2 regions of the Dactylosporangium salmoneum genome follow, and region 2 is predicted to be linked to the other one. Evidence: riboswitches for the same ligand, from Rfam matches in the RefSeq annotation. Region 2 holds a riboswitch; the other holds the start of a gene.
What was found. A riboswitch is a leader RNA that binds a small molecule or an ion and turns the genes downstream of it on or off. The one in region 2 is predicted to bind cyclic di-AMP.
Positions count from the first base shown of each region.

Region 1: another riboswitch for cyclic di-AMP. It lies ahead of ABD352_RS29805 (hypothetical protein); the one in region 2 lies ahead of ABD352_RS16470 (C40 family peptidase).

Region 1 is NZ_BAAARV010000056.1:43,064-54,181, forward strand. It holds gene ABD352_RS29790 (hypothetical protein) at 1-445, shown strand, start outside; gene ABD352_RS29795 (DoxX family protein) at 570-1,187, shown strand; gene ABD352_RS29800 (class I SAM-dependent methyltransferase) at 1,244-2,011, shown strand; gene ABD352_RS29805 (hypothetical protein) at 2,036-2,839, opposite strand; cyclic di-AMP (ydaO/yuaA leader) riboswitch at 3,113-3,256, opposite strand; gene ABD352_RS29810 (glycosyl hydrolase family 18 protein) at 3,461-5,341, opposite strand; gene ABD352_RS29815 (chitinase) at 5,419-6,861, opposite strand; gene ABD352_RS29820 (HAD family hydrolase) at 7,138-7,797, shown strand; gene ABD352_RS29825 (SGNH/GDSL hydrolase family protein) at 7,786-8,454, opposite strand; gene ABD352_RS29830 (dioxygenase family protein) at 8,530-9,450, shown strand; gene fxsT (FxSxx-COOH system tetratricopeptide repeat protein) at 9,457-11,118, opposite strand, start outside.
Region 2 is NZ_BAAARV010000025.1:172,093-183,210, forward strand. It holds gene ABD352_RS16450 (NAD-dependent epimerase/dehydratase family protein) at 1-239, shown strand, start outside; gene ABD352_RS16455 (sigma-70 family RNA polymerase sigma factor) at 585-1,529, shown strand; gene ABD352_RS16460 (Rv0361 family membrane protein) at 1,723-2,136, opposite strand; gene ABD352_RS16465 (methyltransferase domain-containing protein) at 2,189-2,965, opposite strand; gene ABD352_RS16470 (C40 family peptidase) at 3,016-4,020, opposite strand; cyclic di-AMP (ydaO/yuaA leader) riboswitch at 4,034-4,205, opposite strand; gene ABD352_RS16475 (ABC transporter ATP-binding protein) at 4,506-5,240, shown strand; gene ABD352_RS16480 (ABC transporter ATP-binding protein) at 5,237-6,031, shown strand; gene ABD352_RS16485 (AMP-binding protein) at 6,028-6,909, shown strand; gene ABD352_RS16490 (branched-chain amino acid ABC transporter permease) at 6,906-7,793, shown strand; gene ABD352_RS16495 (branched-chain amino acid ABC transporter permease) at 7,883-8,890, shown strand; gene ABD352_RS16500 (ABC transporter substrate-binding protein) at 8,901-10,199, shown strand; gene ABD352_RS16505 (DUF5753 domain-containing protein) at 10,287-11,114, opposite strand.

The DNA of each region.
Region 1 (11,118 bases), on a different contig from region 2:
GCTGCAGGCGGCGCTGGCCCGATACACCGCGGCGGCGGGCGCCGGCCTCGTCGACTGCGCCGTCGAGCTGGTCGACGGTGTGCCGGCCGTACGCCAGCTCGTGAAGGTGGCGCACCCGCAAGGCCATGGGCAGGTGTTCATCGCCGCCTGCACGGTGCCCCGGGCCACCTGCAGCACGGTGCTGAAACTGCAAGCGCCCGAGCGCGGCATGACGGGATTCCGGGAGGCCGTGATCATGGACCGGCTCGGCCCGAGCGACTTCTTCATGCCGTCGCCGTATGCGCCGGACCTCACCGACGGGCTGCCGTCGCATCGGGCCGACGATCCGCAGTACGACGCCGAGTTCCCCGAGCACCCGCTGACCCTCGCCCGGCAGATCATGCGTCGCCTGTTGCCCACGGTCCGCCTGGATCCGCGCTTCAAGGCCGAGCAGGCCTTCGCCTGATCCGCTGCAGCCCCGATCGCGTATGTCGCCAGGCGGCAATCGACTGGTAGCCGACCGTCGAGATCCGCACGAAACGACCGATAGTCGACAGCCCCGGCGGCGGTACCGGTACCACAATACGATCATGACGAGGCTCATGCGCCGGGGCAGCTGGCCGCACGCGGCGCTGCTGGTCGCCGTTACCGTGCTGGTCTGGCTGGTCGCCGGCGTGGCGGGCGCGCTGGGCGGTTGGATGTGGTGGGCGGTGGCGGCGTTGCCGACCGTGGCCCTCCTCGTCGCGCCGATCCTGCTGTTCTGGCTCAGCGGCGAACGGACCTGGCCGACCTGGGTGGCGTTCGCCTTCGTGTTCGTGCTGCTACTGACCGCGTACGCCGGCCCGGGCGACTGGTACCTGCGCGCCGCGGGCACCCGTACCACCGCGACGGTCCGCGAGGTGTCCTGCCTGCAGACGGTCCGCAACGGCCGGTGCCTGTACCGCTACACGCTGCACGACGCGTCCGGCGCCCCGCTGCCAGGCGAGTTCCGCGACACGATCGAGTACGAGTACGGCAGTCCGGTCGACGTGGTCGTCGATCCGCGCGGCCTGCTCGGGCCACGCCTCGCCGCCGACCTCGACAGCCGGGTGTTCGACGTCATCGCGCTGGTCGGTTTCGCCGGCTTCGCCGCGACGGTCGCCGCCGCAACCGCGGTCGGCCGCCGCGATCCTGACCAACCTGCGCCAGCTCCTCAAGTAAGGCCGTGACCCGATCACAGGAAAGACCGAGCATTGACGGCGCCGATCGTGTGAGGATGCTCGGCATGTCTAGTCGCGCACTGAGCTTCGGAGTGGTGGCGGAAGCATACGAACGGTTCCGGCCGGGGTACCCCGCGGAGCTTTTGGACATGGTGATGCGGTACGCGGATCAGCCGATTCTGACTGCCCTCGAGATTGGCGCCGGGACGGGCAAAGCGACCCGTTTGTTCGCGCAACGGGGGATCGCGGTCACCGCGACCGAGCCCGACGCGGCCATGCTCGCCGAGCTGTGCAAGCACGTGCCGGGGAACGTCAGGACCGTGCAGGCCGCGTTCGAGGACCTGCGGCCGGGCGAACGGCATGGGCTGGTGTACGCGGCAGCGGCGCTGCACTGGACGAGCCCGGAAGGTCGGTGGCCGCGCGTGGCCGCGCTGCTGGAGCCGGGTGGCGTGTTCGCCTCGTTCGGTGGATCGGTCCAGCTGGCCGACCCGGTTGTGCAGGAAGCTGTCCGCGCGGCCCGGGCGCCGTTCTTGCACAGCGACGAGATTCCGTCTCCGGACGGGACGCCTCCGGGACGTGAGATGCAGTGGCCAGGTACGGAGCTGCGACAATCTGCGTGGTTCGCCGATGTTCAGCAGTCCGTGATCGAGCGGCGCTTCACGATGAGTGCTGGCGACTACGTTGGCCATCTCTCGACCATCTCGGCGTATCTCGAATTGCCGGCCTCGGAGCAAGAGGAGGTATATAGCCGGATCAGGCAGGTCCTGCCCGAGACGGTCGAGGTTGCCGCCGACATCACCGCCCATTTCGCGCGTCGGCACCGCGAGCGGTAGTGCCTCGATCGTCACGTCACCGGCTCACGACGTGACGGCGGCGACGACCTGCTCGGCGAGCGACTGCCACTTGGCGTAGGCGTCCGGGTACGCCGACACCTGGACCGTCTGTGCCGCCACGGTCACCGCCATCTGCTCCCAGCCGTTGACCTCGGCGAGTGCGGCGTAGAAGCGCTGTGCGGCCTCCGCCGGGTTCATCAGCTCGGCGACGGTGCCCCAGCTCGGCCGTTGCTGGAACAGCCCGACCGAGTCGTGGTCGCTGCCCACGCCCTCGTTGGGCAGGTTGAGCGACGCGGGAACGTTGGAGTTGGCGAGGTTGTGCAGGTGGCTTTCCTGCAGCGCGGTGGCGATCGCCACGACGTAGGCGCGGCTCGGGAGGCCCTGCTTCTGCCCGGCGCGGATGATCGCGACGGCGTTGTTCATCTCGGCCTGGGTCAGCCCGCCGACCGCGGCGATGACCGCCGGCGCCGGCGCGCGGCTCGGCGGCGCGGTACTGCCCGCCGGTGACGGCTTCGGGGCGGCGCTCGCCGGTGCCGGTACCGATGCCGATGGTTGCTGGCTGGGCACGTCGCCGGTGCGTTGTTCGCTGCGGGAAGCGCGGCGCTCGGCGTCCGCCGCCCGGTCGTACTCGCGCTGCGTCGACGGTTCGGACTGCGCCACGGTCTGTGAGCGGCCGTTGTGCGAGGAGACCAGCAGCAGCGCGCCGATGACGGCGAACGCGATGACGGCGCAGGCCGAGGCCAGGCTGACGTGCCGGCGGACCGCCGAGTGGCGGCCGCGTCGCGCGCGCCGCAGGTGCCGCGGTCCGCCGGTCTTATCGGCCGGCACGGATCCTCCTCATAGCCGGGAAATGGTTGGGTTGCGTGGGGTACTGCACGGAAACCTCGACAGACGTCATCGCCGGCCCGCGCGTCGCGGGGCCGGTACGGAACAAGGGGGCGCACCACCGACCGTCCACTGGGGACGGTGCTGGTCGCGGATCCGTGGCGGGGGCCGGCGTGCGGCCCGGACGGTCAGCCGATGTGGCCGCGTCGCCGGCGTGCCGGGCGGCCGGCGGGGCGCTGTGCCGGGGTATGGTGCGGTTCGAGGGTCTGCATGCGCTGCTCCTTCCGGTGCCGCCTACCGGGTTAGCTGACGGATTCGGGCGGGAGGATCGCCCTACCTTGCGGCACGTGGCCGCGCGGATTCACCCCAGTGGAGCTTGGGTCCCCGGCTCGTTCGAGCACGACTCGGCGGGCCGCCGCGCTGTCACCTGGAACGGTGACAATCAGCGGCGGGCCCCATGACCATAGCCGCTCCGGACACGCAGGTGAACCCCTCGATCGGAACTGCCGAGGTGCTGCTAGCACCCCGGCGACCTGCGACTTTGCGGCGAAAGTGACGCACGTCGACGCGGACGGCGCGGGGCCCGGAGACGTGTGTCCCCGGGCCCCTGGTGCCTGGCTGCGGTCAGCAGGCCCCGTTGTCGGTCCAGACGTTCTGGCTGTTGTTGCCGGGGATGTCACCCTGGGTCCACCACTTGGCGGTCCACTTGTGGCCGTTGTAGGAGGCGGTGGCCCCGCCGCTGTAGGCGGTGCCCGCGCTCCAGGCCGCCGGGCAGTTGCCCGTCGGCGTGGTAGTGGTACCGCCACCGCAGGCACCCTGGTCGGCCCAGACGGCGGCGCTGCCCGGGGTCTCGCCCTGGGTCCACCACTGCGCCTTCCAGGTGTGGCCGTTGTACGACACGACCGCGCCGCCGGTGTACGCCGTGCCCGCGTTCCACGCCGCGGCCGAGCACGTGCCCGTGGAGGGCGACGTGGACGGCGACGACGAAGGCGACTTCGACGGGGACGCCGACGTGGACGGCCCCGTGCTGCCGGTCGGCGTCGGCGACGAGGTCGGGCAGGCCGCGGCGGAGCCGCTCACGTCGGTGACGATCTCGTTGACGAGCACGGCGCTCGGGTCGTTCGACAGCGCGTACACCATCGCGCCGCCCAGGCCCTTGCAGTGCGCGTAGTCGATCTTCGCCTTGATGGACTGCTTCGTCTCGCCGCTGAAGAACTCGGTGCCGTTGTAGAAGTACGACGACAGCGTCACCGGGTCCCAGTAGGTGTACGACGGGTTGTCGACGAACCCGGTGAGCTCCTTGTAGGCGGCGACGCCGGCCTGCTGAGTGAGCGGGCGCGCCGAGGACGGGCCGCTGGCCGTCGAGTACAGGCCGTGGCTGCTGCCGGCGGTCACCCCGGTCCAGCCGCGGTAGTACAGCGGCACGCCGACGGTCAGCTTGGCGGCGGGGAAGCCGCCGGGGATGCCGTACGCGCTGCTGCCGGTCGTCCACGCCTTGACGGCGTTGTCCACGGTGTACTTCTCGGTGCCCGGCGGCACCGGGTTCATCGGGTCGCTCGGCGACTCGTAGATCGGGCTCTGGTGGTTCGTCGGCCCGGTGGCGTCCCAAGCGCCGTGCATGTCGTACGTCATGACGTTGGCGTAGTCGAGGTACTGGCCGATCTTGTCCGTCTCGACGTACTTGATCTTGTCCTGGCCGGCCGGCATCGCCGCGGTCAGGTACATCTTCTTGCCGCCGTTGGCCGCGCCGTACGCGTCGAGCTGGCTGCGCAGCTCGGCCAGCAGCAGGGTGAAGTTCTGCTTGTCGTTGGCACTGGCGTGGTTGCCGGTGTGCCCGCCGCCGCCCGGGTACTCCCAGTCGACGTCGATGCCGTCGAAGATCCCGGCCGCCGTGCCGGCACCGCCGTAGCCGCCCTGCACGGGCAGGTTGCCCTTGATGAACATGTCGACGCAGGAGCTGACGAGCTTCTTGCGCGAGGCGTCGGTGGCGGCGACGTCGGAGAAGTACTTCGAGTAGGTCCAGCCGCCGATCGACACCAGGATCTTCAGCTTCGGGTACTTCGCCTTGAGCTTCTTGAGCTGGTTGAAGTTGCCCACGATCGGCTGGTTCCAGGTGTCGGCCACGCCGTCGACGCTGATGTCCGAGCCGAAGCTCTTCTGGTAGTCGGCGAAGGCGTCACCAGCGCCGTCGCCGGCGTTGGGGTTGCTCTCGTTGGTGGAGTCCGACGCCTTGGTCGCCTCGAAGCAGGTGAGGTTCGTCGGGTCGATGTTCTCGAAGGCGTACACCAGGTAGTCGAGCTTGCCCGCCGTACCGTTGGTGTCGAGGTTCTTGGGGTAGAAGGCGTTGCCGTAGATGCCCCATTGCTCGAAGTAGGCGAAGGTGGCACCACCACTGCTGGCGGCGGCTGGGGTGGCGGCCGAGGTCGTGGCGAGGGCGATGCCCGCCGCGAGCGGGACCGTCGCGGCGGCGAGCGCCGCGACCAACACCCGTTTACGGATGCTCACTGTCGATGCTCTCCTTACATGTACCGGTGGGGTGTACACCGGCCGGTGGACGGACTACCGCCCACCGGCCGGGGGTCTCAGCAGGTGCCGTTGTCCGTCCAGACGTTCTGGCTGTTGTTGCCGGGCACGTCGCCCTGGGTCCACCACTTGGCGGTCCACTTGTGGCCGTTGTAGGAGACGGTCGCCCCGCCGCTGTACGCGGTGCCCGCGCTCCAGGCGGCCGGGCAGTTGCCCGTCGGCGGCGTGGTGGTGCCGGCACCGCAGGTGCCCTGGTCGGTCCAGACGTCAGCGCTGCCCGGGGTCTCGCCCTGGGTCCACCACTTCGCCTTCCAGGTGTGGCCGTTGTACGACACGACCGCGCCGCCGGCGTACGCCGTGCCCGCGTTCCACGCCGCGGCCGAGCAGGTGCCCGGCGGCGTCGAGGGCGACGAGGAGGTGGACGGGGACGAGGACGGCGACGACGGCGGCGTCGACTGCCCCGAACCGGAGGTGAACGGCGCGAAGGCGTGGCTGAACTGCCACGTGGACTGGCTCACGCCCGAGCAGCTGTCACTGCCGGCGGTACCCGGGCAGCCCCCGTTGTCGCGCTGCAGCGCCCAGAACGACAGCTGGCCGAGGCCCTTGGCGGCCGCCCACGCCTCGACGGTGGGCGCGTCGGCGGTGGTGAAGGTCTCCGCGGCGCCGTAGTCGTCGATGCCGATCATCTCGGTGACGCCGATCATGCCCCACAGCTCCGCCTCGGTCTTGGCCGGGTAGAGCTGCTTGAGCTGGTCGTGCAGGCCGGTGGCGGCGGTCTGCGTGTCGGTGGCCATCTGGTGGGACGCGCCGTCGTAGTAGTCGAAGGTCATGATGTTGACCAGGTCGATCCGGGCGTTGTTGGTCGCCGCGTTGCGCAGGACGGCGAGGCCGCTGCTGGCCAGGCCCTGCGTCGTGGTGGGCAGCGTGTAGGAGAACTGGACGGTGCGTCCGTTGGCGGCGGCCCAGTCCTCGACCTGCTTGATCGCCTTGTTACGCCGGTCGATGCCGGCGCTGTTGGTCAGCGAGTTGTCCTCGATGTCCAGGTCGATGCGGGTCACGTTGTACGTCGTGACGACGTTCTCGAAGACCGCGGCGATGCTCGCCACGGTCGTGCAGCTGTCGGCGATCTCGGTGCCGGTGTTGTCGGCGGTGTAGCCGCCGAAGGAGGGGATGACGTCGCCTCCGGCGGCCCGGATCTTGTCGAAGTCGGCGCCGAAGGTGGCCGAGGAGATCGGGCTTCCGGTGTCGCCGTTCCAGTACGCCGTGCAGGAGCCCTTCGTTGCGGCCTGCAGGAACGCCATGGTGAGGTACTTGGCGCCGGACTGTTGCGACAGCGTCGCCGGGCTGTCGCCGGTCCACGCCTCGAAGTACGGGGCGAAGACGTGGGCGGGTAGCGGGGTGCCGCCGGTGGCGGCGTTGGCCGAGCCGATCGCGGCCACGGTGGCGGCGGCCACCGTGGCCGCGACCGTGGCGGCCAGGACGAGTGAGCGCTTCCTGATCATTGCACCTGCCTTGACGTGGGGGTCAGCGTGCGCGAGGCACGCACGAGCAGCCGTGCTGGTGGGGTGAGGAGCGTTATATCAATTAGGAAACTTTCCTAATTGATAGAGCAACGTAGATTCTGCGCGAACGGCCTGTCAAGGTCTCTTAACCCTCCGTTGAGCAACCCCGCCCGACCTGAACCGGCTCAACCTCCGCTTGATTGGGGCGCAGCGGCTGCTGGAGGTGACGGTCTCACCGGATCAGGGTCGGCCGTTGCGAGCGATAGCATGCCGATCATGGTTCGGACGGTGGTCTTCGACCTGTTCAACACCCTCGTGCACGGGGCCGATGAGGCGCGGGACCGGGTGGTGGAGGAGATGGCGGTCATGGTCGGGGTGACACCGGGGGCGTTCGTGGCCGCGTACCACGACAGCTGGCCCGAGCGGCTCCTGCGCTGGGACGTGGAGGAGACCGTGCGGATCCTCGCCGGGCGGCTGGGCGCGACACCGAGCGACGAGCAGGTGGCGCTGGCCGCGGAGCATCGGCGGGCGCTCGCGCGGCGCGTGGCCGAGGCGGTCTCGTCCGGGACGCTCGAGGTGCTCGACACGCTGCGCGCCGAGGGGTACCGCCTCGGCCTCGTCAGCAACGCCACCTCGGACAGCGCGCAGGCGTGGCGGGAGGGGCCCCTCGCCGCGCGCTTCGACGCCGCCGTCTTCTCGTGCGAGGCGGGGCTGGCCAAGCCCGACCCGGCGATCTACCTGGCCGCGGCCGAGCGGCTGGGCGCCGAACCGGCCGACTGCGTGTTCGTCGGCGACGGCGCCGACGGCGAGTTGGCCGGGGCCGCCGCGGTGGGTATGACCGTGTTCCGGACGCGGGAGTACCGCGACACCGACCCGGACTGGCCGGGGCCGGTGCTGGACGAGCTCGCCGAGCTCCGGGACCGCCTACCGGCCTGAGCGCGTAGCGTCCGGGCGGAGGGCTGCCGCCCAGGCCGCGGCCATCTTCGCGTAGCCGGCGGCGCTCGGGTGCACGCCGTCGTCCAGGTCGGCCACGGTCAGGGCGGCGCGCATGTCGACGAGGTGGACCCGCGGGCCCTTCGCCGCCACCAGGTCCGGCAGGGCGGCGTTGAAGGCGTCGGCCCGGGCCTGCCACACCGGGTCGGCCAGCGGGACGAGCGAGGCCACGTAGATGTCGGCGCCCGGCGCGGTGGCGGCGATGTGGTCGATCAGCCGGCCCAGCCGCTGCGGTGCCTCGGTCAGCCGCGCATCCTGTACCACGTCGTTGGTGCCGAGGTGGATCAGCACGATCCGCGGGTCGGTGGCGTTGACCCACTTCGTGACGTCGGCGTCGATCTCGTCGATGCGCAGGCCGGGGTGGCCCTCGTGGTCGCGGTCGGGCAGGTCCCGCGGGCCGCCGCGGCGGGAGCCGACGAAGTCGACGCGCATGCCGTCGGCGGTGAGGCGGCGGTACAGCTCGGTGCGGTACGCCCCCGGCACGCTGAACCCGTCGGTGATCGAGTCGCCGAGCGGCAGGATCCGGATGGTGCGCGGATCGGGGTCGGCGCCGCAGCCGGCCAGCAGCGCGGCGGCCAGCAGGGCAGTGAGGGCACGCACGCCCCCGATTGTGCCGTAGGCGCGTTCCCAGGCCGGGCACAGCGGGCGCACAGAGAGGCCACGCAGTCTGGGCCCATGACGACCTACGAGGGCCGGCCGCTGGCCCGGCCGGACGAGCACATCGAGGACCAGGGCCTGGCGTTCGACCTCGGCACGCTGTTCGGGCGGCGGCACCTGCTGCGCGCCGTCGGGCTGGGCGGGGCCGCGCTCGCCGGGCTGGCCGCCTGCGGCACGAGCACCGGCGATGGCACGGCACAGAGCGGCGCGGCACCAAGCAGCGCGGCACCAAGCAGCGCCGCACAGGGCAGTACCACGGCGGAGACCGTCGAGATCCCGGACGAGACCGCCGGGCCCTATCCCGGCGACGGATCCAACGGCCCGAACGTGCTCACCCAGAGCGGCATCGTGCGCGCCGACATCCGCTCCAGCTTCGGCGGCGCCACGCAGACGGCGGAGGGCGTCGCGCTCACCATCGAACTGACCATCGTGGACCTGGCCGGCGGCGGCACCCCGTTCGCCGGCACGGCCGTCTACGTGTGGCACTGCGACCGGGCCGGCCGCTACTCCCTCTACTCGCAGCCGATCACCGACCAGAACTACCTGCGCGGCGTGCAGATCGCCGACGCGGCCGGCACGGTCCGGTTCACCAGCATCTTCCCCGCCTGCTACTCGGGGCGCTGGCCGCACATCCATTTCGAGGTGTACCGCGACCAGACGGCCATCACGGCGGCCACCAACGCCATCGCGACGTCCCAGGTCGCCCTGCCGAAGGCCGCGTGCGACACGGTCTACGCGACCTCGGGCTACGAGGCCTCCGTGACGAACCTGGCCCAGGTCTCCCTGGCCCGGGACAACGTCTTCGGCGACGACTCGGCCGCCCACCAGCTGGGCACGGTCACCGGCTCGGCGGACGCCGGCTACACCGTCGCGCTGACCGTCCCGGTCGACACCCGCACCGCGCCGACCGGGGGCGGGGCGCCCCCGGGCAGCCGTTAGGACCGCCTAGAACGGGCCCGGGTCCAGCACGCGGTGCAGCAGCCGGCCCTCCTGCAACGCCCGGACGGCCGGGTGCTCCGGGCCCAGCGCGACGGTCAGGTCGGCGAGCACCTCGGGGTCGGCGGTGCCCCGCTCGCTGCGCATGAGCCGGGCGTTGGCCAGCGCCCGCAGCGCGTCGGGGTGCTTGTCCCCGAGCACCCCGAGGAGCGTCGCGGCCACCTCGTCGGCCAGCGGCCGGGCCTCGTCGGCGCGCTCCGCCTCGAAGAGGTACACGGCCTGGTTGGCCTGCGCGGCGAGCAGGACCGGGTGGTCCGGGCGCAGCGCCAGGGCGAGCCCCTCGACGGCCCGCTCGGCCATCGCCAGGGCCGCCGGGACGTTGCCGAGGGCCCGCTCGATGGCGGAGAGGTTGTTCTCGCACACGAGGGTGTGGGGATGCGCCGCGGTCAGGTTGCGGCGGTAAGCGTCGAGGACCCGGATCGTCTCGTTCTTCGCCTCGGTCAGCCGGCCCACGGAGAGCAGGTTCGTGGCGCGGCTCAGCTGGCAGGCGAGCGTGTCGGGGTAGTCGGCGCCGTACTGCAGCAGCGCCGTGTAGCAGTCGTCGAGCTTCGTCTGGGCCAGCTCGGCCTTGCCCTGACTGCGCAGCGACACGGCGAGGTGGGCGTGCGTCGAGAGGGTCGGGGCGGCGTCCGGGCCGGGGTCCTCGCTGTAGCCGTTGAAGGCGTCGGTGAGCATGGCGATCGAGCGCTCGTAGTCGCCCAGCTCGCGCAGGTCGCGGCCGAGCTGGGCCTGCGACCACAGGGTGTAGTAGGCGCGCCGGCCCAGGATCGCCTCCCGCCGCTGCAGCGCGAACTCGTCCTGCGCGCGGGCCTCGGCGTAGTAGCCGGCCAGGCGCAGCGACGTGGCGAGGTTGTTCAGCGCGGCCAGGGTGCGGCGGTAGGTGTCGCCGTACTCCATCGACAGCGTCGCGTGGGTGGCCCGGTCGCGCTTGAGGGCCTCGTCGTAGCGGCCGAGCGCGCGCAGGTCGCCGCCGAGGCCGCCGGCCGTCATGAGGGTGTCGAGGTGCGTCTCCCCGAGCAGCTCGCTCTGCTCGGCGTGGGTGGCGGTGTCCAGGTCGAACGCCTCCTGGAAGCGGCCCAGTTGGCGCAGCGCGTTGGCGTGGTTGAACTGGGCCCGCAGCAGCGACACGCGCAGGGTGTCGCGCAGCACCGGGTCCTTGACCGTCGCCAGGCGCTGCCGCCACGCGTTCTCGATCCGGGTGGCGAGGCGGTCGCACTGGTCGGCCGGGCCGCGCACCCACACGTAGCGGATGCGGTCGACCAGCAGCTCGAGCACGGCCGGCTGGTCGGAGGCGACGGCCATGAGGAACAGCGACCGGGTCCCGGCGGCGACCTCGGCCTGCTCGTACCCGATCTCCAGGTGCGGCCACAGCGCGCGGTAGCCGTCCCAGGCGTCGCGGTCGTCGACGTCCTTCTCGGGCTTGGCCGCGGTGAGCACCGCGAGCACCGCCCGCTGGGCCGCCTCCCGGTGCTCGGCCCCCATGCGCTGGCGCATCGCGGCCTGGAGCATGCGGTGGACCTGGATGCGCCCGGTGGCGTGGTCGAGCTTGAGCAGGGCCAGGCGGCTGAGCTTCTGCACGGTCCGGGTCGCGCTGGGGCGGCGCCGGGAGGG
Region 2 (11,118 bases):
GGGTGGCGCCGTGGAGCGGGCCGCGATCGCTGCCCTTCTGGTTGCCGCTGCCGGAGTACGCCGGGTTCATGAGCCGCGACGTGACCCCCTCGCTCGACGCCGGCCTGCGCACCCGCCCGCTCGCCGAGACGGCCCGGGATACGTTGGCGGCATTTCGTGACGCAACGCACATCGATGCAAAAGCCGGGCTGGGTATCGAAGAAGAGGCGGAGTTGTTGAGGGAATGGCGCGAGCGGTAACCCGTTCGGTCAAAAGGCTGTCGTACCGCCGACAGGTGCCGATGACAGGCCGTGCTCAACCGGCGTCTGATGCCCCCCGCAGCGGCGTTCCCAGGGAACTCACAGCGAATTCAGGCGTCTGACGGGCAGGTAGACCACGTATCACTTGTTGCAGCCGAAGCGAACCGGGGAAGCCTCCCGAGCGTCTAGGTAAGTGGTGCAGCTCTCAGGGGTCGTCACCGAAACGCCCCCCGGGGCGGAATTCGGAAGGCGCTTTGACTGTTGTGTAGGGGGCATACCCGGGGGGCACCCGTTTTAGCAGGGTGAAACGGGGAAGGCGAAGGATGGAGCGGGGAGGGGCCCGAAGTGGAGAACGTGAAAGTGGAGACGCGAACCGATACAGGTGCCGAGGAGCGCGACCTGGTCGGCGTGTACCTGCATGAGATCTCCCGCACGCCGCTGCTCGACGCCGCTTCTGAGGTCGAGCTGTCCAAGGCGGTGGAGGCCGGGCTCTACGCGGAGCACCTGCTCGACAGCGAGGAGATCCCCGACGGGGTGAGCGCCGCAGAGCTGCACCGGCTGGTGGCGGAGGGCGAGCGGGCGAAGGACCGGTTCATCCGGGCCAACCTGCGCCTGGTGGTCTCGATCGCGCGGCGCTACGTGCGGTCCGGCATGCCGATGCTCGACCTGATCCAGGAAGGCAACACCGGCCTGGTCCGCGCCGTGGAGAAGTTCGACTACGTGCGCGGCTACAAGTTCTCGACCTACGCGACGTGGTGGATCCGCCAGGCGATCAGCCGGGCGATCGCGCAGCAGGAGCGCACGGTCCGGCTCCCGGTGCACCTCGTCGAGGACGTCAACCGCATGCGCAACGTCGCCCGTCAGCTCACCCGCGAGCTGGGCAACGAGCCGGAGCCGGAGCAGCTGGCCGCCTCGCTCGGCGTGCCGGTCGAGCGGGTGCACGAGCTCATGCGCTGGTCGCAGGACACCGTGTCGCTCGACACGCCCGTCGGCGACGACGGCGACACCAACCTGGGCGACCTGGTCGCCGACTCCGACGCCCCGTCGCCGGAGGACGTGGTGCTGGCCGCCCTGGAGCGCCAGCGCATCGAGGGCCTGCTCAACCACCTCGACGACCGGTCGGCCGGCATCATGCGGGCCCGCTACGGCCTCGAGGACGGCCGCGAGCACTCGCTGACCGAGGTGGCGACCCGGTTCTCGCTGTCCCGCGAGCGGATTCGCCAGCTGGAGATCCAGGCGCTCGGCCGGCTGCGCGAGCTGGCCCGCGCCGAAGGCCTGCAGGCGGCGTAACGACATAGCGCAAAAGGGCCCCGGGACGACCGGGGCCCTTTTTATGCGCCAATGGGGGGTGAAACGCCCAGATCCGATAAGTCGGGCGCTCCGCGCCATGACTTATCGGATAAATGCCCTGGCGGGGTATAAGTCCGAAATGTCGCGGCGCGGAGCGCCCGACATTTCGAACGATCCGCGCGCAAGGGCCGATTTAGTACGGGTTGCCGCAGACCTTCCAGGCGTCGCCCTCTTTGCGCATGGCGAACTCGTGCGAGGACTTGCCGCCGCTCTTGTACGTGACGGTGGCCGAGATCGAGGCAGTCTCGATGCCGTTGGTGTTGTTGTACGAGCCGCCGAAGCTCATGTCGTGCGCGGTCGGCTGGTTCTTCTTGACGTACGCGTCGAAGGTCTCCGGCCCGTAGGCATTCTGCGTCTGGCCGCACAGCAGCTTGTAGGCGGCCTGGGTGTTGCCCGCCTCCAGGCCGGTCAGGAAGTCGTCGGCCGCGGCCTTGGGCGCCTTGGTGGACGAGTTGGCAAGGAAGAAGATGCCGGCCACACCGCCGCCGCAGCACACGACGACGACGCCGATGATGCTCAAGATGATGATCTTTGCTGTTCTGCTCACCGCGTCAGGCTAGGCGCGATGATCGTTGCGCGTTGTAAAGCAGCTGACGGGGTCAAGCCCGATGTGCGACGACGAAGAGCCGGGGAAACGGCAGGATCGTGCCGAACGGCTCCCGTGGGAAGCGGGCCCGCAGCTCCACCCGAACCTCCTCGGCGAAGGCCTCGGCGTCGTCCAGCGCGTCGAGGTAGGGGCGCAGGCCGGTGCCCTTGAACCACTCGAAGACCGGGTCGTCGCCGGGGAGCACGTGGTAGTACGTCGTCTGCCAGGCGTCGACGGTGAGCCCGGCGGCGCTGAGCAGCCGGACGTACTCCTCGGCGTCGAGGACCGGGCTGGCCGAGCGCGGCCCGGTGACGGCCGCCGCGCCCCGCAGCCGTTCGGCCCAGTGTGGCCGCTGCGCGATCGCGGCGAAGCCCGGGTCGTAGCCGGCGATCGGCACCTGGAAGGCGAGCGTGCCGCCGTCGTCGAGCGCCGCCGCCCAGGCCGGCAGCAGCGTCTCGTGGTCGTCGACCCACTGCAGCGAGGCGTTGGCCACGATCACGTCGAGTGATCCCCGCTGGGGGCGCCAGGTCGAGGCGTCGGCGAGCTGGAACCGCAGCTGCGGCGACTTGAACCGCTCCGCCGCCGCGATCATGTCCGGCGAGGAGTCGAGGCCGAGGACGGCGGCGTCGGGCCAGCGCTCGGCCAGGGTCGCGGTCATGTTGCCCGGCCCGCAGCCGACGTCGGCCACGGCGACCGCCGCGGTGGTCGGGATGCGCGCGACGAGCTCGTGGAAGGGCCGCGCCCGCTCCTCGGCGAAACGGTTGTACTGCCCCGGATCCCAAGACGCCATGCCCTCCATCATGAAGGGCATGGCGTCTTGGTGAAGCGGGTGGGGGAGCGCTACTGCGGGCGCGCCCAGCCGTACACGCTGTCCACGGTGGCCGAGGCGTACTGCACGACCGTGCCGGTGTGCGGCGCGTGGATGATCGACTTGTTCCCGACGTAGATCCCGACGTGGCCGAGGCCGTTGTAGAAGATCAGGTCGCCTGGTTCCAGCTTGTCGAACGGAAGCGTGCTCGTCCTGTAGTGCGCCGCGATCTCCGAGAACTGCCGGGACGCCTGGTGCGTGAGGCTCACGCCCGCGGCCTTCCAGGCGGCCATGGTCAGACCCGAACAGTCGAAGCTGTTCGGTCCGGCGGCGCCGAACACGTACGGCTTGCCCAGCTGCGCCTTGGCGTATGCCACGGCGGCGCCGGCCTTGCCGGAGGCGGGGGGCAGTGTGCCCGGGTTGTACGCCGGCGGGTTGACCTTCTTGGAGCCCGCGGCGGTGGCCTTCTTCTGCAGATCCTGCAGCTTCTTGATGTCGCCCTCGATCAGCTTGCGCTTGTTCTCGATGTCCGACTTCTGCGTGGTCTGCGCGGCGAGCAGCTCGTCGAGCTGCTGCTTCTCGCTGTCGTACTTGCTCTTGGCGTTGCGGTAGTTCTCGATGTCCTTCTGCTGACTGTGCGTGATCTGCTGCAGCATGGACATCTGATCCATGAGGGAGCCTGTGTCACGGGCGTTGAGGATGGCCGAGAGGGCCTGCATGTTGCCGGCCGTCTTGAACTGGGCGATCGCGAACTGCTCGACGTTGGCGCTGGTCGCGTCGACCCCGTCCTGCAGCGGTTTGAGCTTCGCCTGCAGGTCGGCCACCTTGGCCTGGGTGGTCGCCAGGTCGGCGTTGATGCCGTTCCACGCTTCGATCGTGGCCTCGAGGTCCTGGTTCGACTTGTCGAGCTGGGCCTCGATCTCTGCCAGCGTGGGATCGGCGTGCGCGACCGTGCTCGGTGCGAGCACCGCGAGCATCACGAACCCGAGCAGGAGGGTTCGCAGCACCGACCGGTGGGCCCGGTGTCCAGTGGACAAGGAAGGATGACCCTTCTTCACCGACTACCGCCTACCGGGTTAGCTGACGGGTTCGGGCGGGAAGGAAAACGCCCTACCGCAGCGCGCTGCGGATTCACCCCACGAACACTCTGGGTCCCCGGTTCGATCACGCGCCGTCGATGGATCCGCCCGGCGCGCCGAACTCGATTCGGCGGCGCTTGCCCGGCGCCATCCGGGGTGGATGACGGACTGCCGAGCAGGCCAGAGCCTAACTTAACGTGATCATCCGCCGGGTGGAAGCCGCGTGTCCTCATCGATCGGTATTGCGTATAAAAGTCCGTATTACCGGGGGTTGGCTGTGTGCATCGCACAGTGACAGGACGTCGGCAACGCATCGATCTGGGGCTTGATTCTGTCCAGGGAACGGGTTAAATACACGTAACTTCTTACACCGACGATGCAAATAGTTCGGGGGTCCGAACGTGCTACGGGTCCAGAACCTCGAGGTCGTCTACGACGACGTGATGCTCGTCCTGCGGGGCGTCGACCTCGCCGTCCCGGAGGGCCGGATCGTCGCCCTGCTCGGCGCGAACGGCGCCGGCAAGACCACCCTGCTGCGTGCCCTGTCCGGGCTGCTCGGCGTGCACCACGGGACCGTCGCGCGCGGGTCCGTCACCCTCGCCGGCGCGCCGATCCACCGGCTGCGCCCGGCCGCGATCGTGCGCCGCGGGGTGAGCCAGGTCATGGAGGGCCGGCGCACGTTCGCCGAGCTGACGGTGGAGGAGAACCTGCGGCTCGGGGCACACACCCGGCGGCGCGGGGCGGCCGACACGCTCGCGCGGATGTACGAGCTCTTCCCGGTCCTGAAGCAGCGGCGCGGCGCGGTCGCCGGATACCTCTCCGGCGGCGAGCAACAGATGCTGGCGATGGGCCGGGCGCTCATGTCCGGCCCGGCCTACCTGCTGCTCGACGAGCCCAGCCTGGGCCTCGCCCCGCGCATGGTGGAGCAGGTCCGGGACCTGATCGTGGAGATCAACCGGGCCGGCACGGCGGTGCTGCTGGTCGAGCAGAACGCGGCCATGGCGCTGTCGGTGGCCGAGCACGGGTACGTGCTGGAGAACGGCCGGGTCGTGCTGGACAAGCCGGCCGCCGAACTGCTCGCCGACGACGACATCAGGGAGTTCTACCTCGGCGCGCACGCCGCCCATTCCTTCCGCGACGTCAAGTACTACAAGCGGCGGAAGCGGTGGACGGCATGAGCGACGTGCTCACCTTCAGCGGCGTGCGGCTGAGCTTCGCCGGGGTCAAGGCGATCGACGGGGTCGACTTCACCGTCGGGGCCGACGAGCTGTTCGCCGTCATCGGGCCCAACGGCGCCGGCAAGACGTCCATCTTCAACGTGATTTCCGGGGTGTACCGCCCGCAGGAGGGCCGGGTCCTGCTCGGCGGCGTGGACATCACCGGCGAGCGGCCCGACCGGGTGGCCCGCCGCGGCGTGGCCCGCACCTTCCAGAACGTCGAGCTGTTCCGCCAGCTCGACGTCGTGGAGAACCTCATGCTCGGCCGGCACCACCACATGCGCTACGGCACCCTGGCCGCCATCGCCTGGGTCGGCCGGGCCCGGCGCGAGGAGCTGGCCAACCGGGCCCGGGTCGAGGAGATCGTCGACCTCCTCGAGCTGGGTCGGTGGCGCCGGCAGCCGGTCGGGCTGCTGCCGTACGGCGTGCAGAAGCGCGTCGAGCTGGGCCGGGCGCTCGCCATGGAGCCGAAGCTGCTGCTGCTCGACGAGCCGGTGGCCGGGATGAACCTCGAGGAGACCGAGGACATGGCCCGCTACATCCTCGACATCCGCGACGAGCTGGGCATCTCGATGATCCTCGTCGAGCACGACATGGGCCTGGTCATGGACCTCGCCGACCGGGTCCTGGTGGTCGACTTCGGCGTGCCGGTGGCCTGCGGCACGCCGCAGGAGGTGCAGGCCAACCCCGACGTGATCCGCGCCTACCTGGGCGTCCGGGACACCGCGGCCGATCCGGGGGGTGCGCGATGACCCTGGCCACGCTCGTGCGGGACCGGGCCGGGCGGGATCCGGACCGGGTCGCCCTGCGGGAGAAGCACCGCGGCATCTGGCGCGAGATCACCTGGGCCCGGTACTGGCAGACCGCCCGGGCGGTGGCGCTCGGGCTGCGGGCCCTGGGCGTCGGCCCGGGCGACCGCGTCGCGATCCGCTCGCAGAACCGGCCGGAGTGGCTCTACGCCGCCGTCGCGGCCGCGGCGCTCGGGGCCACCGTCGCGGACGACGGCGCCAAGGTGCTCGTCGCCGAGGGGCAGGAGCAGGTCGACGACGCCCTCGCCGCGCCCGGCGGATTGCTGCGGATCGTGTACCTCGACAAGGCGGGCGTCTGGAACAAGTACGACAGCGGGCTCCTCCTGTCTTTCGGCGAACTCCTCGAGGTGGGCCGCGGCGCCGAGGGCGAGATGGAGCCCCCGGACGCGGCCGGGGACCCGGCGACGCCGATCGGCGGCCCGCGCGACCTGCTCGTGTCCCGTCTGCCGCTGGGCGAGCCGGCCGGGGCGGTCGCCGCGTGGGCCAACGCCGCGAACGGGGCGGTGCTGCACTTCGGCGCGCCGGAGGACCTGCGGGAGGTCCAGCCGACGATCCTGCTCGCCGGCCCGGAGGACTGGACCGGGCTGCACGCCGGGATCGAGGCGCGGGTGGCCGGCGCCTCGCGGCTCAAGCGGGCCAACGCCCGGCTGTGGCTGCACAGAGAGCGGGGCTCCGCGCTCGGCTGGCTGCTGTGCCACCGCGCGCTGCGCGAGCGGATCGGCCTGCGCCACCTGCGGCACGCGGGCAGCGCCGGGCCGGTCCCGCCGGAGGTGCGGCGCTTCTTCCAGGGCATCGGGGTCACCATCGAGGACGCGACATGACGGACTTCATCGAGAGCGTGCTGCGAGGCGTGGGCACCGGCAGCGTCTACGCGTTGCTCGGGCTCGGCTTCGTCATCATCTACAAGGCGACCCGGGTGATCTCCTTCGCCCAGCCGTCGTTCATGCTGGCCGGCGCCGTCCTGGTCACCTACCTGGCGGGGCCCCTGGGCTTCTTCGCCGCCCTGCTCGCCGCGGCCGCGCTCACCGGCGGCCTGGCGCTGGGCGTCGAGCGGCTCGCGGTGCGCCCGATGATCGGCCGGCCGGTGTTCACCGTCGCCATCATCACGCTCGGCATCGACGTCGCGGTCCGGGTCGTCGACAACGCGGCCATCGGCCTGGACGTGCGGCACGTGGGCGACCCGTGGGGGCTGAAGGTGCTCACGCTGCCGGGCGGGATCGTCGTCGAGCAGCGGCACATCGCCATGGCGGTCACCACCGCGGTGATCGTCGCTGCGCTGTTCGCCTTCTTCCGCTACACCCGCACCGGCCTGGCCATGCGGGCCGCCGCCTACGACCAGGAGGCGGCCCTGGCCCAGGGGGTCAGCGTCGGCTCGGTGTTCGCGCTGTCCTGGGCCCTGGCCGGGGCGCTGGCCGCGGTGGCCGGCACGTTCGCCGCGGTCGGCGGCAGCGTGAGCGAGTCGCTGTGGCTGGTCGCGCTGACCGCGCTGCCGGTGATCATCCTCGGTGGCCTGGACTCGCTGCCCGGGGCCGTCGTCGGCGGGCTCGTGGTCGGCGTGGTGCAGGAGCTGACCGCCACCTATCAGGGCCACCTGGCGTGGCTGGGCGGCAACGTCTCGGTCGTCTCGCCCTACGTCGTGATGCTGCTCGTCCTGCTCGTCCGCCCTTACGGCCTGTTCGGCACCCGGGAGGTCACGCGCGTATGAGGAACCGTCCGCTGCTGCACACGTCGTACGCGCAGGACGTTGCGCTGTTTCGCAGTACAACACGGCGATTTTTCGTGGTTTTTGGGCTTTTGGCGGCACTCGCGCTGCCGTGGCTGCTCGAGGACGACGTCCTGCAGCTGCTCGGCCTGGCCTGCGTCACCGCGGTCGGGGCGCTCGGGCTCAACATCGTCACCGGGCTGGCCGGCCAGGTGTCGCTCGGCCACGCCTTCTTCCTGGCCATCGGCGCCTACACCGCGGCCGCCATCGCCGGGGACCCGGACGGGCGCACGATCGGCTTCGGCGTCACCGAGGTGCTGGTCTTCCTGCCCGCGGCCGGGATCGTCGCGGCGCTGGCGGGCGTGCTCGTGGCGCCGCTGGCCACCCGGCTGCGCGGGCTCTACCTGGCCGTGGTCACGCTCGGCCTGGTCTTCATCGGCGGGCACGTGATCAACGAGTGGTCGTCGCTGACCGGCGGGCCGGGCGTCGGGCGCCAGCCGCCGGCGCCGACGCTGCTGGGCTACGACCTCAACACGTCCGACGCTTTGCTCACCAGGGACCAGAAGTTGTACGTCCTGATGCTGGTCCTGCTGCTCATCGAGGCTCTCGCGGCGCGCAACCTGGCGCGCTCGCGGGTCGGCCGGGCCCTCACCGCGATCCGCGACCGCGACGTCGCGGCCGGCGTCATCGGGGTGAACCTGGCCAGGTACAAGACGATCGCCTTCGGGGCCTCGTCGTTCTACGCCGGTTGCGCCGGCGCGCTGCTCTACGTCGGGGCGGGCTACTTCGACCCGTCCTCCTTCGATCTGCTGCTGTCGGTGCAGTACATCGCCATGGTCCTCATCGGCGGGGCCGGCACCGTCAGTGGCGCGGTCCTGGGCGCCTTCCTGATCACGCTGCTGCCGCGGCTGACCCGGGGGGTCCCCTCGTACCTGCCGTTCATCAGCACCTCCTCGGCGGAGTCGCCGAACGCCTACCAGCTCGAAACGGTGCTGTACGGCGTGCTGATCATCGTGTTCCTGATCTTCGAGCCGCGCGGCCTCTTCGGCGTGTGGTTGCGACTCCGCAGTTACTGGAAAGCGTGGCCGTTCTCGTATTAAGGAGACCTCGATGAAGAGGTTTGGCGCGTTCCTCCTCACCGCGGTGCTTGCCGTGGCCGGGCTCTCGGCCTGTCGCGGCGGCTCCAACAGCGACCAGCAGTCCGCCACCGGCGCGAAGACCGACGCCGGCATCACCAAGGAGCCCTGTCCCAACTCCGAGCACAAGGACCGGGGCTGCATCTACCTCGGCATCATCTCCGACCTGACCGTGGGCCCGTTCCACGCCCTCGCCGTGCCGATCACCCAGGCGCAGAAGGCCTTCTGGCGGCGGGTCAACGCGCAGGGCGGCATCGGCGGCTACGACGTGGACGCCGAGACCTACGTGCGCGACAACAAGTACAACCCGCAGACGCACAACGAGGTGTACCAGGAGATCAAGGGCAAGATCCTGGCGCTGGCCCAGTCGCTGGGCTCGCCGACCACGGCGGCCATCCTGCCCGACATGAAGGCCAGCAACATCCTGGCCGCCCCGGCCGCCTGGACGTCCGGCTACGCCTTCGAGGACAACATTCTCGAGTCCGGCGCGAACTACTGCTTCGAGTCGATGAACGCCGTCGACTACGCCAACGACGCCCTCAAGCCCAAGACCGTCATGGCCGTGCACCTGGCCGGCGACTACGGCGACGACGCCGCCGCCGGCACGAAGATCGCCGCCGAGAAGCTCGGCCTGAAGTTCATCGACGTCAAGACCGACTCCGGCGCCGACAAGCAGGCGGGCGCGATCACCGCGATCGCCACCCAGAAGCCCGACCTGGTGATCGTCACCGTCGGCCCGGCCGACCTGGCCGTGATCGTCGGCGGCGCCGCCCAGCGCGGCTTCACCGGCAAGTTCATCGGCACCAGCCCGACCTGGAACCCGGGCCTGCTGCAGAGCGCGGCCGCGCCCGCCCTCAAGGCGCTGTACCTGCAGAGCGCGCCCTGGAAGACGTTCAGCACCGACTCGCCCGGCCACAAGGCCATGCGGGAGGCGCTGGGCTCCGGCGTCACGCCCAACGACGGCTTCACCTCGGGCTGGGTGTGGTCCTACCCGCTGCTCGCGGCGCTGAAGAAGGCCCAGGCCGACGGCGACCTGACCCGGGCCGGGCTGGTCAAGGCGGCCAAGTCGCTCACCAAGGTCGACTACGAGGGCATGCTGCCCGACGGCGCCGGCAACTACGCCGGCGGCGTGGACGGGCAGTTCCGCGAGACGCTCATCTACAACCCGGCGGCCGGCAACGGCACCACCGACGTGCCGTTGGTCAAGGACTTCTTCGTGGGCCCGACCGCCAAGGACTACAAGCTCGACAAGCCCTGCTACGAGAAGCTGTGAACGCCTGGTCTGGGCCGAAACTGCGCAGCTTATCGGGCCAGACTTGGCGCAGGGTGCCGGGGCCGGGTGCGCGCCCGGCCCCGGGCCTCATTTCAATTCGTGGGCTATCTGGCGCATGAGGTCGGCCGATGCCTCCGACGGCAGGGCACGCTCGCGCAGCCGCTCCAGGTTTCTGCGGTACGTCGCGATGAGCTCCGGCTCCTCCCACAGCAGCTGCTGGCGGTAGAGCACGCCGTCGTCGGCGCCGAACTCCAGCAGCGTGAAGTCGCCCTCCCAGCCGGGGTGATACCCGGCGTTGAGCGCGATCACCCGCACGTCGGCGTACGGGCGCTGGGCAAACTCGATCGCGTGCTCCAGCTGGTCGACCAGCAGCGCCTCGTCGCCGGGGACGGGGCCGCGGCGCAGCACGGACTCGTCCAGGAACAGCTCCACGCGGGGCGGCTCCTCCCGGCCGAACAGCTCCTCCTGGCGCCGGGCGTGGAACTCGACCCGCCGCTCGGCCAGCGGGGACTCCACGTCGCTGGTGGCGTGGGCGTAGCGCCGGGTCTGCAGCAGGGTCGGGAACATCACCGGGGCGAACTCGCCGATGCTGGTCGCCTCCGCCTCGAATCCGACGTAGGTGATCTGCTGGCCGGCCAGCAGGGCGCGGTACTCGTCCCACCACATCCGCCGCTTGGCGGCGCGGGCCAGCTCGAGCAGCTCGTCGACGGTGCGTGGGTCGTGCACCCGGTAGTAGGCCAGCAGGCTGCGCAGGTCGCTCACCGAGATGGCCACGGTGCCGTTCTCGATGCGGATGAGTTTGGACAGTGACCACTCCATCTCGGCGGCCACAAGGTCCTGGGTCAGCTCCCGCTCCCGCCGCAGTCGCCGCAGCTCGGCCCGGAGCCGGCGCTTGCCCACGATGGGCCCGCTCATAGAC